DNA from 3 places in the Pleomorphochaeta naphthae genome. Region 2 is predicted to be linked to each of the others. Evidence: a T-box and tRNA genes for the amino acid it is inferred to sense, from the RefSeq annotation. Region 2 holds a T-box; the other regions hold tRNA genes.
What was found. The T-box of region 2 lies ahead of thrS (threonine--tRNA ligase). A T-box ahead of a tRNA ligase gene usually reads a tRNA of that ligase, here a tRNA-Thr.
Positions count from the first base shown of each region.

Region 1 (5,348 bases), 1.7 Mb from region 2:
AGTGGTGTTCTCATATCATGACTCATTTGAGAGAGGAATTCACTTCTAGTTTGAGCTGCCCTCTCCCTAACTTCAGATTCAAACTTTGTTCTATTTCTTTGAGCAATTATTTTATAAATAACTATGGCAAGTATTAATATTAATAAAACAATTGAGAATATTACATAATAAGCAAATCTCAAAGTTCTTGTAACATCATTTATTAATCTATTTGATACAATTGAAACTGGTATTAAGCTTATTATATATTCTTTCCCATTATTAAAAGATTCATATTGAATTAACCATCTTTCATCTAATTGGAAATAATGATAATTACTTTTTCCTAAAAAAAAGTCTTCTTCTATTCTTGCAACTGTCTCTTCATCAACGTTTAATTCTTTAAGCGATGCAAAAAGATTATAGCCCATGATATTATAATCATCTTTTTGAGGACTTATTAACAAACGTCCCATATAGTCACAAACAAAGGACATTCCGTAGTTTCCAAATAATGGTAGTGTCATTCTCTCTCTATAAGAACTCTCACTTGTTGCAAACATTAAAGCTACAATTTTTAAACCATCTACGTAAAAATGATCTATGGGTTGGCCTGTAATTAGATAATTTTGTCCTGTTGCCAGTCTTTCAAAACTAGAGATTTCTTCGTTATTTATAATTAATGAAGTTAATAGATTGTCATTTTGTAATTCAAATAATGAACCATCGACATTGTAGCAATGACCATTTTCATCAACTAAAACTAGTAGAGAATCGTTATTAGTATCTAAGGTAGCATAATTTGCCTTAGTTTCCTCGAAAGTGCTTGGTTTATTAGTTTTGAGCAATATAGATAGAAAAAGTAATTTAGAGGAAATATCGCTTCTAATTTCATTTGATCTACTTACTAATTGTTTCTCTATTTCACCAATGTATTGAACTCTTTCATCGTCTATACTATTTTCAAGTTCTTGATATGACTTTGTAAATGTATAAAATCCGATGAAAACAACTAATAACATAGTAAAAATAATAATTACACTTTTTCTATTCATTAATTTTTCTCTTATTGTTTGATACTATCATATAATAATGAGATAACTCAACTGTTTTTTTATTTTAAACAATTGTATAGGTTACTTTACTATCAGTATTTTAGGTAAAATAATTGATAAATAGCCAATAATTTAAAAAAAATAATTATTTTTTTGTTTTCTATTGACACCAAAGCCCATCTTTTGTATATTCCCAATTGTTCGCCACCTTAGCTCAGCTGGCCAGAGCACGTGATTTGTAATCTCGGGGTCGTCAGTTCGAATCTGACAGGTGGCTATATATTATTTTTATTTCTTTTGCCACCTTAGCTCAGCTGGCCAGAGCACGTGATTTGTAATCTCGGGGTCGTCAGTTCGAATCTGACAGGTGGCTTTTTTTATCTCCAAATGCTGATATAGCCTCACATATAAAAAATTAAGGCACTTTAATAAAGATTTTTTTTATCTTTTAAGTGCCTTTTAATTTATTTTAATCAAATGTTTTTATTTATTTAATTATTTATTTTCGTTTATTGCATATTCTTTTCTAAGAAGAGATGCTCGATTTAAATATACATGTTTTAATTGACTTTTATCTTTATAGCAAAGAATCATAATCCTAATAACCTTTTCTAGCATGTTTTCTATTTCTGGCTCTTGAGAACAAAATAAAGCAACATCATTGCAGTAATTTGCTTTTCTAAGCGCAGCTGCTGGGTTTTTACTCTTTAAATCAGATGTAATTGTAAAATTTACATTGATTAAATCCTCTTCGCTTAAGTTATTGTATTCTAATAACTTCTCAAATAATTCTTTTACGCTTTTCTCAATTTCAATAGGATCATCTTTCTCAACTGTTGTTGCTCCTCGAAGTGCACTGATTTTATCCATTTTGTTCCTCTGTTTATATAATTATTGTTTTACCGGCTATATTCACTATGAATGAATACGATATATCAAGCACTATAATAAATAAAATTCTCAATAGATTAAATAAGAAAATCCTAGTTGGGAAGATTTTATCCTTAAAAAATAAGGATAAGGCATATATTAATATCCATATTCCAAAGACTAATGAAAAAAATAATAAAATTGAGAGCATTTTAGAAACAAATATCATGTACTCGTTATCTACATCATATGATAAGCCTAGAGTGTAATAAATAAATAAACCAAGGCTTAGCCAAATTATATACCAATGTACACGATTTCCTAATTCTAAAACTCTTCTAGATTCTAACATTTATATTTCATCCCTAGGTTGTAAAAAAGATACAAAAACACTTCCTGATGTGCACTCAACATCTAAATTTCCGTTGATTGCTTCATTTGAGAGTGAAAAATGATTGCTTGTAACAATAAAATTTTTTAAAGGCCATTTTAATTTTTCACAAGTTACAATTGCTTTAGAGCCTATGATAGCGTTTATTACACTAACTGTCTCTCCAATGCTTGTTTTAAATGTTTTTTTATTTTTTACTAGATAAAGTGCATCTTTTCTAGTTAGCCAACAGATAGGGGGCCCATAGTTTTTAAATATTCCCCAAATTCCAAGTAAGTGATCCATTCTACCCTCTCCTCCTCCAAGGAGAATATATTCGTCACAACCTTGGTCTCTAGCATAAAGTATTGCTAGTTCTGTGTCGGAAAAATCTTTATCTCTTTCGTATCTTTGATATTTTATATTATCTAATAACTCAACTTTTTTTAATGAATCAAAATCACCGATGGCCATATCACAATCAAGCCCTAAAATCTCAACGATTTCTAATCCTCCATCTGCAGCAATTATTAAATCACTATCTTTTGCAAAATCAGGAGGAAGTGATAAGGGGGCATTACCATTTGTGACTATTATTGCTCTCATCTTTCTATCCTTTTATGTTTTTAACTCTTGTATTTATATAATAAATGATTTTATCTTAATTATAAACTCTAATAAACTAAAAATTTAAAAATGATTTTTGTTTTTATATATTACTTGTTGTGACTATTTATATATTTTATATTTTATTGCGTTTTTTTTGAAATATTTATTAATTTTATTATCTATAATTTAAGTATAATACAAAAAAAATAATATATTACAAAAATAATGGTTGTCAAACTAATATATGTAATGTACTATAAATGCAGAAAAATTATAAAGAGAGGATAATTTTATGTCGTCAGCTAAAGAACGCTTAAGTGCCTTAGCACTTAATCCTGCAGATATTATGATTCCTAAAAGAGGAATATCATTAGAAAAATGGGCTGTTGTTGCTTGTGATCAATATACTTCAGATAGAGATTATTGGAAAAGAGTTAAAGATAATGTAGGCTCTAATCCAAGTACCTTAGATTTAATTTTCCCTGAAGTTTATCTTGAAGATGGAAATGAAGATGAGGTTATAGATAGTATTAATTCTAAAATGAAAGAATATGTTGAAAATGGTATTTTCACTACTTATGAAAACTGTTTTTTCTTAGTAAAAAGAAGTGTAAACAATACTCATAGATGGGGATTAGTTGGTGCTCTAGATTTAGAAAAATATGATTTTAGTGCTGATTCAAAATCTTTAATTAGAGCAACTGAAGGAACTATTCTCTCAAGAATTCCTCCCAGAAAGAAAATTAGAAAAAATGCTCCACTAGAACTTCCTCATATCATGGTTTTAATCAATGATGCTAAGAGAACTTTAATTGAACCTTTTACTAAAAATTTAGATTCTTTGACAAAGGTCTATGATACTCCATTAATGGAAAATGGTGGAAGGTTAGAAGGTTATTTGATAAATGGTGATGAAGCTTTTGAACAATTAGCAACTGCTCTAGAAGGCTTATATAATAAATTAGATTCTTCTAATCCTCTTTTATTTGCCATGGGAGATGGAAACCATTCTTTAGCTACTGCAAAGAGTTGTTGGGAAGATATTAAGAAAAATCTAAGTGAAGAAGAAAAAGCTACTCATAAAGCTAGATTTGCTTTAGTTGAGATTGAAAATATTCATGATGAAGGATTAGAGTTTGAGCCTATTCATAGAGTATTATTTAATTTTGATAAGGATAAGTTTGAGCAATTGTTATCTAATCATTGTAGTAGCTATGAAGTTACACAATATAACTCAAATGAAGAATTACAAAAAGCTATTAATAGTGTTGAAGGTCAAACTTTTGGCTTTGCTTCTAAAAAAGATGGTTTATTGTTATATAAATTAAATACTCCTGATGCTGCTATTGCCGCAGGAACTATTCAATTAATTCTTGATGAAATTATTGAAAACAAATTATGTTCTTTAGATTATATCCATGGTTTTAAAGATACAATTGATCTTGGAACTAAAGACAATAATATTGCTTTATTAATGCCTGATGTTTCAAAACATACTTTCTTTGATGCTATAATTAAAGATAAAGCCTTACCTAGAAAAACTTTCTCTATGGGAGAGGCTAATGAAAAACGTTATTACATGGAAGCTAGAGCTCTTAGTTAATTTGTTTATATTATAGTAATAAAAATCACCTTACTACTTTTGTAGCTTGGTGATTTTTTTTAATGTAAAAGATTCTCTGGAACTTTGTATTTCCCCTGTCTTAATATTTTAAAAGGTTTGTTTGTAGCATCAATTAATGTTGAAGGTGTGTTTCCTTGCATTTGGCTATCTACAATAAATGTTGGAACTCTGTTTTTGTAATTTAAAATTATATCCATTATATTGGTCAGATAAGAATGACCACTTTCATTTACACTAGTAGAATAAATTGGGGAGCCGAGCTTTACTAATACTGCTTGTAAGAACGGATCGGAGGGTACTCGAATGGCTAAAGTTCCACCCTCTTTTTTGTTTAAAATAGCAGTTAGAGGACAAGGCCACAAATCTAAAATTTCTTGTGGTACAAAACACAATTCTTTAGCTTGCTCTAGAGTGGCTAAAATTAAGAAGGGTTTTGTCTCTTCTCTATTTTTGATATTCCTTAAAGTTTTTTCAGCTTTTCCCATTTTAGCACATAAACCATAAATTGTATCACAAGGTAATACTATAACTTGGTCGTTTTTTAATTGCTCTATTGTCCTATCAAATGTTTTTTCTTGTTCAATATATAGGACTTCAGAATTTTCATCATTCATTTTTGTTCTCCATTTTTCTAGATATTATTAAATAACAAAGTGTAAATGCAATACCAATAGGTATTGATAATAAGAAAAATTGGTAGTTTTTCCAGCCTTCGAAATAATTTTTAGATTTTTTTTTATTTTTTAAAATAGGCTTATTATCGTTTTTGATTATATTTTCTTCTTCTTTCTCTTCTAAATATAAAATTTTATCGCCAGTATTGACATAACCTAATTCAAAT
Region 1 is NZ_AP042457.1:911,226-916,573, forward strand. Features, by position in the region: gene ACZ5SO_RS04195 (ATP-binding response regulator) at 1-1,034, opposite strand, end outside; tRNA gene ACZ5SO_RS04200 (tRNA-Thr) at 1,238-1,311, shown strand; tRNA gene ACZ5SO_RS04205 (tRNA-Thr) at 1,334-1,407, shown strand; gene aroH (chorismate mutase) at 1,530-1,904, opposite strand; gene ACZ5SO_RS04215 (hypothetical protein) at 1,918-2,256, opposite strand; gene ACZ5SO_RS04220 (thiamine diphosphokinase) at 2,257-2,880, opposite strand; gene ACZ5SO_RS04225 (DUF1015 domain-containing protein) at 3,176-4,486, shown strand; gene ACZ5SO_RS04230 (L-threonylcarbamoyladenylate synthase) at 4,546-5,121, opposite strand; gene ACZ5SO_RS04235 (hypothetical protein) at 5,114-5,348, opposite strand, start outside.
Region 1: it encodes a tRNA-Thr, which carries the amino acid that the T-box ahead of thrS (threonine--tRNA ligase) is inferred to sense. The anticodon was not compared.

Region 2 (5,348 bases):
AGTCTTGCAAAGGTGTCTGCGAAAGGATCCATAACTTTTCCTAAATCAGTAACTAAATTTCTTTTTCTAGCTATTATCCCATCTAGTAAATCAGTTGCTTCTATTGCAATAAATAACAGTAGAACTAAGACTGTCGAAACTGTCTGAAATGAAGAATTAAACCATATCGGCAAATTAAATACTATAAAAAATAGAGGTGTCATTATTAAACGTGCAAGTGTTAATCTATTTGGTAAATTCACAATTATCTCCTAATTAATCAAAAATTACTTCTAGCTTGTCTTCAAGGTACTGTGTGAAATAGTTCCCGTCAAGGGCTTTATTTGTTATTTGTTGGATCAAAACTTTAGGAATATACAAACTTCCTTTACTATGAACATTTTCATCTAACCACTTACTAATATCTCTTAAACCATTTTCTTTGATAATTTTACCAATTTTCTTACCACCAAAATCTTCTTCCATTTTATTTAACAACTGAGCAGAATAAAGATTACCTAATGCATATGTTGGAAAATATCCAATCAATCCACTAGCCCAGTGAACATCTTGTAAACAACCATCACTCTCATTTTCAATCTTCAATGTGAAAGCTTCTTCAAATCTCTTATTCCAAGCCTTCGGTAAATCTTCTACCTTTAAAGACCCTTCAATCAATTGCTTCTCTAATTTATATCGCAATATTATATGTAAATTATAAGTTACTTCGTCAGCATTAACTCGAATATAAGAAGGATTAACTTTATTAATAGCTTTAACAAACTCTTTTTGTGAAACGTTTTCTAATTGAGTTGGAAATTTTTCTTTTAAATTTGGATACCAAACATCCCAAAATTCTGGATTTTTAATTATAACATTTTCCCAAAATCTGCTTTGACTTTCATGAATGCCCATGCTAACACCTTCACTTAAACTTGTTCCTTTAAGAGAATCTTTAGAAGCATTCATTTCATATAAAGCATGTCCACCCTCATGTATGGTAGAGCAAAGGGGGTCACTAAAATTAGGGTCTGAATATCTTGTTGTTATCCTAATATCATCACAGCCCAATGTTGTAGTAAAAGGATGAACAGCTAAGGCTAAAGTTCCTCTATCAAAATCAAATCCCATGTCTTTTAAAATCTCAGTAGCAAACTTTTCTTGTTTTTTTACATCATACTTTTGATATAAGAATTTATCATTTACTTCTATATCTTTATATTTTGCTACCAAGGGTATTAGTTTTTTCTCTAAATCATCAAATACTTTATCTATCTGTTCACTTGTTAAGCCTTCTTCATATTCATTTAACAAGGCATCATATAAACTTTGATTAGGCTTTTTAATATACTCTGCTTCTTCTCTAGCACATTCTAAAACTTGATTTAAATATGGTGCAAATATTGAAAAATCATCATTTTCTCTAGCTTCCACCCATTTATCATATGATACTGTTAATATTTCTCGTTTCTTTTCTATAAACTGTGAAGGAATCTTTTTTGCTTTAGAATATTCTTTAAACCTTACTCTAATTAATGCTTTTTCAAAATCACTCTCTCCCAAACCTTCTACATTTTCATCTGAAGCTCCAAGGGCTGCTAATAGTTCTCCCATCTCATCACTTGAAGCAATTTTATGAGCTTCTAAAGAAGTCCATGATAATTGTTTTGACCTTTCTCCTAAAGCTTTTTTGGGGGCATTTACTTCTAAATCATACTCCAAAACCTGAGTTAAATGATTTATCATAGTAATTTTTCTATCTAAATCTTCTAATTTTTTAAATTTTTCTTTATTCATTTTTTTAGTCCTTAAAAAAGGGCGACATGTTTTGCCACCCTTTTTCATTATTATAACTCAATTTGCTTTGAGTCAATTATTTTATGAAGCTTTTCAACAAAGGAATTATAATCTCCCCAATTTTCTTGCTTTCCATTTCTAAGCCTTACCGACATTTGTTTCGATTCAACTTCTCTATTACCTACAACTATCATATATGGCACTTTTTCATGTTGAGCCTCTTTGATTTTTGCTTTAAAGTGAGCTGTGCTTAAATCAGCTGAAACTCTAAAGTCTTCACTAAGAAGTTTCATTTCTAATTCTTTACAGTAATCAAAACAAGAATCATTAATAGGAATAATTCTAACTTGCTCAGGAGATAACCAAGCTGGGAAAGATCCAGCATAATGTTCTAATAATACACCGAAGAATCTTTCAATTGAACCTAGAAGTGCTCTATGTATCATATAAGGACGTTTTTCAACACCGTCTTTATCAACGAATGTCATATTAAATCTATCTGGTAAGTTAAAGTCAAATTGAACTGTTGATAATTGCCATTGTCTTCCAACTGCATCTTTTATCTTTAAATCAATTTTTGGTCCGTAGAATGCTCCACCGCCTTCATCAACTTCATATTCTAAGCCTTCTTTTTCAATTGCTCTTCTAAGTGCAGATGTTGCAGCATCCCATCTTTCAACTTCTCCTACACTCTTTTCTGGTTTTGTAGAAAGATATGCTTTAATTTCTTTAAATCCAAAGCTATGTAACATATGAAGAGAAAACTTTAATACTGTTTCAATTTCACTATCCATTTGTTCAGGAGTTACAATTAGGTGAGCATCATCTTGTGTAAATCCTCTAACTCTCAAAAGTCCATGAAGAGCTCCAGCTTTTTCATATCTGTAAACTGTTCCAAGTTCAGCCCATCTACATGGAAGCTCTCTATAAGAATGCTTCTTATTGTTATAAATCATGATATGGAATGGGCAGTTCATAGGTTTTGCATAATAATTAGCCTTATCCATTACCATTTCTGGATACATACTCTCTTTGTAAAAATCTAAGTGACCACTTGTTTCCCATAGCCAAGATTTACCTACATGTGGGGTATATACCATTTCATAACCGTTTTTATAATGTTCTTTTCTCCAGAAGTCTTCAATTGCTAATCTAATTCTAGCACCTTTAGGATGCCAATAAACTAAACCAGGACCAGCTTCTTCATGCATGGAGAATAAATCTAACTCTTTACCAAGTCTTCTGTGATCTCTCTTTTCAATTTCTTCTAATTTTTGTAAATATAATCTTAAATCTTTTTTATTTGTCCAAGCTGTTCCATAAATACGAGTTAGCATTGGATTTGATTCTTTTCCTCTCCAATATGCTCCTGCTATACTCATTAATTTAAAAGAATCACTTCTTAATTCTTTTGTTGATTTTACATGAGGACCTCTACAAAGATCAGTAAAATTACCTTGGTTGTATAAAGATACAACTTCATTTTCATCAATTGCATCTAGTAATTCCAATTTATATTTTTGATCTTTGAATTTTTCTCTTGCTTCTTCTCGAGATACTTCTGTCCTTACAAATTCTTTATCACTATTAATTATTGCTTTCATTTTTTCAGTTATTTCATCTAAATCTTCACTTAATAACTGTCTTGGTAATTCAAAATCATAATAAAAGCCATTTTCAATTGCTGGTCCAATAGCTATTTGAGCTGTTGGAAACATTTCTAAAACAGCTTCAGCCATTACGTGTGCCATGGAATGACGAACTCTAGCTAATTTTTCTTCAGCACTTAATTTTTCTGCCATAATCTATCTCCTAATTTTAATAACAAAAAAAGCTATTATGTCCTCATCTCTATAAATGATGACATAAATCATCAAATACAAGGACGAAGGCATAATAGCTTCCGCGGTTCCACCTTGCTTCCTTTCCTTACAAAAAGAAAAGACGCTTAATTTGTCTCATAACGTTGAGAAAACGGCTTCCTTACTTGATTTATATCGTTGGGGTTGCAGCTCCAAAGGGGTTTTCACAAAAGAGTAACTGAGTATTTTCCAGCCAATGAATACTCTCTCTCTTAGCACTTTCTTTTGCTACTCGTCTTTATCATAGCCTTTAATAAAAATATGCTCTTTTTAATTTGGGATGTCAAGCAATAACTATTAATTAAAATAGTTTTTTTGCAATAACATCGGCAAGTTCTTCTAATAATGCAATTTCATCAGCTTTAAATCTACTAAAAGATTTAGAATCTATATCTAAAACACCAACTACTCTTGATTTATTTATTAATGGGATTACTAATTCACTACAAGTATCACTTTCACAAGCTATATGATTTTCATATAAATTAACATTATCTACATTAATAGTTTTCTTTAAGGTATATGCATCACCACAAACACCTCTAGTGAAGGGAATTTTTTCACAAGCTATATTTCCTTGAAAAGGGCCCAAAACTAAAAATGAATCCTTTTTTAGATAGAACCCTATCCAAGAAATTTCTTCAAGTAAATTTTTTAAAAAAGCAACAGTATTAGCTAAGGAACAATACCTGCTTTCTATTGACCCATCATAGCTTTCTAATAAAGCTTCTAAGTCCTCTTTTGTGTTCATATATACCTCTTGGATATAAAATAAACATTAATTTACTCTTGGTCAATAAAGTGTTTCTTTTTTCATTACTTTAGCAATTGCTTTTGTATTACCATTTCTTAGTTTCATTGCAATTTTTGGATTAACTATGGTTCCAGGGCCATTTATGCACCCTCCATCACAAACCATAACTTCAACAAAGTTTCCTTTAGATGGAATCTTATCTATTACTTTAAGCATCTTAAAGACTTTTTTATCTACACCATTTATGGAAAAAGGTTTTACTATCGAAGGATCTTCCATTCTACTTAGAACACAGCCTTTAACACCTTCACTTATTGCAAAGTTTCTACAATCTTCAAAGCTCTCTGTATTGCCTAAATCATCTTCCTCAAGTTCTTTAACATCTATATCCTTCGCTACAAACATTGAACCTAACTCACTAAATGTAATAACTCCATCAATTGTATCTAATTTAATTGCTTCAACCCTTTTTGCTAAACAAGGCCCCACAAACACTACCTTTGTTTCAGGATTTTTTTCTTTTACAAGTTGTGCTGTATATGCCATTGGAGAGAGTGTGTCACTTTTTATAGATTTTAAATTTGGCAAATGACGTTCAATGATTTCTATATATGAAGGACAACAACTTGTACTCATAAGTTTATCGCCTCTTTCAAGTCTCTCTTTAAGTTCCATAGCTTCATTTATACTAGTTATTTCTGCACCTTCACTAACTTCAACAACATCATCAAAGCCAACTAGTTTTAGAGCTCTTTTAATTTGGCCTAAGGTTCCTGGAAATTGACCATCAATTGCCGGAGCAATAATTGCTGTAACTTTCTCATCAGAAGTAAGTAGCTTTAATACTTCAAAAATACTACTTCTTTCAACTATTGCACCAAAAGGACAACTTCTTGCACATTTACCACAACTTATACATTTTTTGTAATCTATCTCTACAAAGCCTTTTTCATTTT
Region 2 is NZ_AP042457.1:2,713,609-2,718,956, forward strand. Features, by position in the region: gene pgsA (CDP-diacylglycerol--glycerol-3-phosphate 3-phosphatidyltransferase) at 1-242, opposite strand, end outside; gene ACZ5SO_RS12405 (carboxypeptidase M32) at 256-1,776, opposite strand; gene thrS (threonine--tRNA ligase) at 1,827-3,578, opposite strand; T-box leader at 3,655-3,892, opposite strand; gene ACZ5SO_RS12415 (GAF domain-containing protein) at 3,940-4,389, opposite strand; gene ACZ5SO_RS12420 (monomeric [FeFe] hydrogenase) at 4,432-5,348, opposite strand, start outside.

Region 3 (5,348 bases), 1.4 Mb from region 2:
CAGCCACCAAGTTCTGCAAATTCATTTTCCAAATCCGCAGCTCTAATGCCGTCTTCTTCAGTGAAGTCTTCTTTCTCATAGATAGCTTCTCTTTCTTTCATTATTTGATAAAGCTTATCATATCCTCTGATAACGGTTTCCATAACAGTAAAATCCTGGAAAGCATAATGATCCTGTCTTAACATGGTCATTCTCTCCCCTGGAGTTATAATTACTTCACCGGTATCTTGTTCAATTTCTCCGGCTAAAATCTTTAAAAAAGTCGATTTACCGGCACCATTTGCACCTATAATACCGTAACAATTACCTGGGGTAAACTTAATATTAACATCTTTAAATAATACTTGTGTACCATAAGATAATGAAATGTTCGAAGCTGTTATCATTAATATATTCCTTATAAATATAGTCTATCAAAAAAAAAGCAACCTGTCTTTAGGCTGCCTAACAGTAAATAGTCCCTAGGGGAATCGAACCCCTATTTAAAGACTGAGAATCTTTCGTCCTAACCGTTAGACGAAGGGACCAGACAACTGGGATAGAGGGATTTGAACCCCCAAAAGCAGAACCAGAATCTGCTGTGTTACCATTACACTATATCCCAAAACACACTAGTGGAAAATATACAAATTAAGACAAATATTGTCAATCAGTATATCTATAAGAAATATAGTTTAACGAATATCATTTTTAAAATATCCCATTTATTTTATAATCATTCACCTTCATATGTTAATAAAACATCGACTTCATGATCTTTTAATAATTCTTGATAACCCAAGAAAGGCAATCCTATTACGCCACCAATGGCTTCAACAGTTGCTCCATTCTCTTCGATAATTGCTCTTGCAGCTTCTAAAGTTCCGCCTGTTGCAACTAAATCATCAATTAATAATACTTTTTCACCTTTTTTGACATCAACATGCTGAATACAAATTGTATCAACACCATATTCTAGTGAGAAGTCTTTTTCATAAGTTTTTCCAGGTAGTTTTCCTTTTTTTCTAGCTAATACTAATGGTAAGCCCATTTTTATTGCTAAAGGACTAGCAAAAACAAAGCCACGTGCTTCAAGACAAACAATACTATCAATATCCCTATCTTTATATAACTCATAGAATGAATCTATACAATAATTAAAAGCTTTAGGATTAGCCAAAATTCCAGTGATATCATAAAATAAAATACCTTCTCGTGGAAAATCTTTTACCTTTCTTATTGCTGAATCTAAATCAAATCTCTCCATTAATTACTCCCTACTGATTGTTTTTAAAAGCACTCACTCTCGCACTTGCACTTATATCAAAATTATCCCTATAACCATCCCTTAAATAATTATAAGCTAAACCTGCTATCATTGCACCATTATCTGTACAAAGTTTTAATGATGGAAATGTAACAGTATATCCACCTTTTTCAAGATTCTTTAACTCAGAGCGAAGTAAACTATTAGCTGCTACTCCACCACCTGCAGAAACTCTTTTTAAACCTGTATTTTTTAAAGCTAATTTTATTCGCTTCATTAAAATTCCAACCGCAGCTCTTTGAAAACTAGCAGCTATATTTTCATTATTTATTTCACTTTTTTTATCATGAAATTTTTCCAATTGATTGATAACTGCTGTCTTTAAACCTGAATAGGAAACATCATATTCATGACCAGCTGATAAGGATGGACCTGGAAATAAAAAGGCTTTAGAATCACCTTTTTTACTTAGCCTATCAATTACTACACCACCAGGATATCCAAGGCCATAGTGTTTTGCAACTTTGTCAAAAGCCTCACCTATTGCATCATCAATTGTAGTTCCTAGTACCTCAACTTCACTATAACTATTAACTTTACAAATTACAGTATGTCCACCTGAAACTAATACTCCAAGATATGGGTATTCTTGTGGATTTTCAATTTGTGAGGCATATAAATGTGCCCTTATATGATCTATAGTAATAAATGGTATATCTAAAGTAGCAGCTAAGCCCTTAGCGAAATTAACTCCTACTAAAAGAGAGCCAAGTAGCCCAGGTCTATTAGTTACTGCTATAGCATCTAATTGATCTTTTGTTATATTTGCTTGTAATAAGGCTGCATTTACAACTTGATCTATCCACTCAGTATGCAACCTACTAGCCAATTCAGGAACAACTCCTTCATATGGCTTGTGTAATTCTATTTGTGTCGCAACTACGTTGCTTAATACTTTTGAACCATCTTGAACAACTGCAGCACTACATTCATCACAAGAGGTTTCTATTCCTAAAATATTCATAAATTAAATTACTATTCCTTATTCTTTTTAACTTTTAATTTGGAAACCATTTGCAGAAATTCACTAACATTAGATATGGAAGATCCCTTTGTTAATGCCTCTATACTTGCTCTTTGTTGTAAGTCTGAAATGCTATTACCACGTTCAAGTAAAGAAGGATACAATTCCATAAAAAAATCTGCTACTTCAGGGTCCCAAGTTTCAGCAATAACTGGCCTTTGATCAACCATTGAATCAAATTCAAATGCATAACTATCATTTCTCAAAGGAAATTTAACTGTTTTTAATGTTTTATTTTGCTTGTTTACCATACCGGCTTAGCTTACAGTTTTTAACTATATGGGTCAAGATTTAGATTACTTTATTCTAAACAAATTGATTAGATTGAAATATTATAAAAAAACAGTTGAAATAAATACTTATTATATTGTATCTTTTCAGTATTGCCGGAGTAGCTCAGGGGTAGAGCAACGCTCTCGTAAAGCGTGGGTCAAGGGTTCAATTCCCTCCTCCGGCTAAAATATATATCCTTAGATTTATTGTTCTTCTAATATTTTATAAAAACAACATAAAATCATTAATTATAATTTAAATATATTAAAGGACTAACCCAAGAAGAGTTAGTCCTTAATTTTTAAATAAATTTTTGATGTTTTAGTAAAACATTTTCCTAAATTTATCTATTGTTAATAGCAGCTTGAGCTGCAGCTAAACGAGCAATTGGTACTCTAAATGGTGAACAAGAAACATAGTTTAATCCAATTTTTTGACAGAAATCAATTGTTTTTGGATCTCCACCATGCTCTCCACAGATTCCTAACTTAATAGTAGGTCTAACTGATCTACCTAATTTGCTTGCCATTTGAACTAGTTTTCCAACACCGTCAATATCGATAGTTGCAAATGGATCATAATCATAGAATTGTTTATCTGTATCATTTACATAATGATTTAAGAATGAAGCAGCATCATCTCTTGAGAAACCACATGTCATTTGAGTTAGGTCATTTGTACCGAAACTAAAGAATTCAGCTTCTCGAGCAATTTCATCTGCAGTAACTGCTGCACGAGGAACTTCAATCATTGTTCCAAGTTTATAATCAATTCTCATACCTGTTTCTTTAAAGATAGTTTCAATTTCTTCTGTTGCATGTTTTTTACAAAAGAGGAATTCTTTATAATTTCCAACTAAAGGAATCATGATTTCAGGATGTACTTCTATATTCTTTTTAGTTACATTAATTGCAGCTTCAGTTATAGCTCTTACTTGCATTCTTAAAATTTCCGGATACACAATAGCTAATCTACATCCTCTAAATCCTAGCATAGGATTAAATTCATGAAGGTCAGTTATTTTTTGTGCAATAGTTTCTACAGAAATTCCTAAATCTAATGCCAATTCATGACGGGAAGTATGGTCATTTGGTAAAAACTCATGTAATGGTGGGTCTAAAAGTCTTACTGTAGCAGGACGGCCATCTAATTGGGTGAAAATATTCTCAAAATCTTCTCTTTGCATTGGTAACAATTCATTTAGAGCTGTCTCTCTTTCAATTAAATTGTCTGCAAGTATCATTTTTCTAATTGATTTAATTCTTTCACTTCCAAAGAACATATGCTCAGTTCTACATAGCCCAATTCCTTCAGCACCTAAAGATACTGCTCTTTTTACATCTTGAGGAGTATCAGCATTAGTTCTAACACCTAGTTGTTTAATTTCATTAACATAGCCCATGAAAGTTTTATAATTTTCAAATAGTCTAGAATCTTCTTCTTTCATTGTACCATCTAAGACTTGAACAATTTCACTTGGTTTTACAGCGATTTTAACGCCATATACTGCACCTGTAAAACCGTCTATTGAAAGATAGTCGCCTTCTTTAAATTCTAAGTCTCCAACTTTCATTGTTTTCTTTTTTTCGTTAACAGAAATTGAACTAACGCCAGAAACACAAGGACAACCCATACCACGAGCAACTACTGCAGCGTGAGATGTCATTCCGCCTCTAGATGTTACAACACCTTTAGCAACTGCCATTCCTTGAATATCTTCAGGAGAAGTTTCAGTTCTAACTAGAATTACGCTTTTACCTGTTTTAGCAACTTCTACAGCTTTATCTGCTGTAAAATAGATATGACCACAAGCTCCACCTGGAGATGCATTTAAGCCTTGAGCAATAGCTTTTATATTATTATCAGCTATGACTTTATTATCTAATACAGGAGCAAATAACTTATTAAATTCATTAGCAGGAACTCTTGAAACAGCAGTTTCTTTGTCAATTAAACCTTCTTCTACCATTTCTACTTGAGATCTTAACCAACTAAAAATGGTTCTTTTACCATTTCTTGTTTGAAGCATATAAAGTTTACCTTCTTGAATTGTAAACTCTAAGTCTTGCATATCATGATAATGGTTTTCTAAAATAGATCTAATTTCGACTAATTGTTCATAAACTTTTGGATTTACTTTTTTCAAGGTGTTAATTGGTTGAGGAGTTCTAATTCCAGCTACAACATCTTCACCTTGTGCGTTCATTAAATATTCACCGTAGAATTTATTTTCACCTGTTGAAGGATCTCTTGTAAATGCAACTCCAGTACCGGAAGTCTCTCCCATGTTTCCAAATACCATAGTTTGGACATTTACAGCTGTTCCTAGTAAACCTCTAATATCGTTCATCTGACGATATTTAATTGCTCTTTCATTGTTCCAAGAATTAAAAACAGCAATTATTGCTTTGAAAAGTTGCTCTTTTGGATCAGTTGGAAATTCTTCATTTGTATATCTCTTATATACTAATAAATATCTATTAATTACTTCTTTTAAATCTTCAACATTTAAATCTGTATCATAAACTTTATCAGTTTCATCTTTTACACTTTGTAGAGCTGATTCAAATTCATGATGAGGGACGTTCATTACAACATCGCCAAACATTTGAATAAATCTTCTATAACTGTCCCAAGCAAATCTCTCATTACCTGATTTTTTAATTAAGGCATTAACTGAATCTAAATTTAAACCTAGGTTTAATACTGTATCCATCATACCTGGCATTGATTGAGCAGCACCAG
Region 3 is NZ_AP042457.1:649,043-654,390, reverse strand. Features, by position in the region: gene ACZ5SO_RS03030 (ABC-F family ATP-binding cassette domain-containing protein) at 1-386, opposite strand, end outside; tRNA gene ACZ5SO_RS03025 (tRNA-Glu) at 456-527, opposite strand; tRNA gene ACZ5SO_RS03020 (tRNA-Gln) at 534-604, opposite strand; gene ACZ5SO_RS03015 (adenine phosphoribosyltransferase) at 716-1,246, opposite strand; gene tsaD (tRNA (adenosine(37)-N6)-threonylcarbamoyltransferase complex transferase subunit TsaD) at 1,257-2,270, opposite strand; gene ACZ5SO_RS03005 (hypothetical protein) at 2,282-2,581, opposite strand; tRNA gene ACZ5SO_RS03000 (tRNA-Thr) at 2,716-2,787, shown strand; gene ppdK (pyruvate, phosphate dikinase) at 2,947-5,348, opposite strand, start outside.
Region 3: it encodes a tRNA-Thr, which carries the amino acid that the T-box ahead of thrS (threonine--tRNA ligase) is inferred to sense. The anticodon was not compared.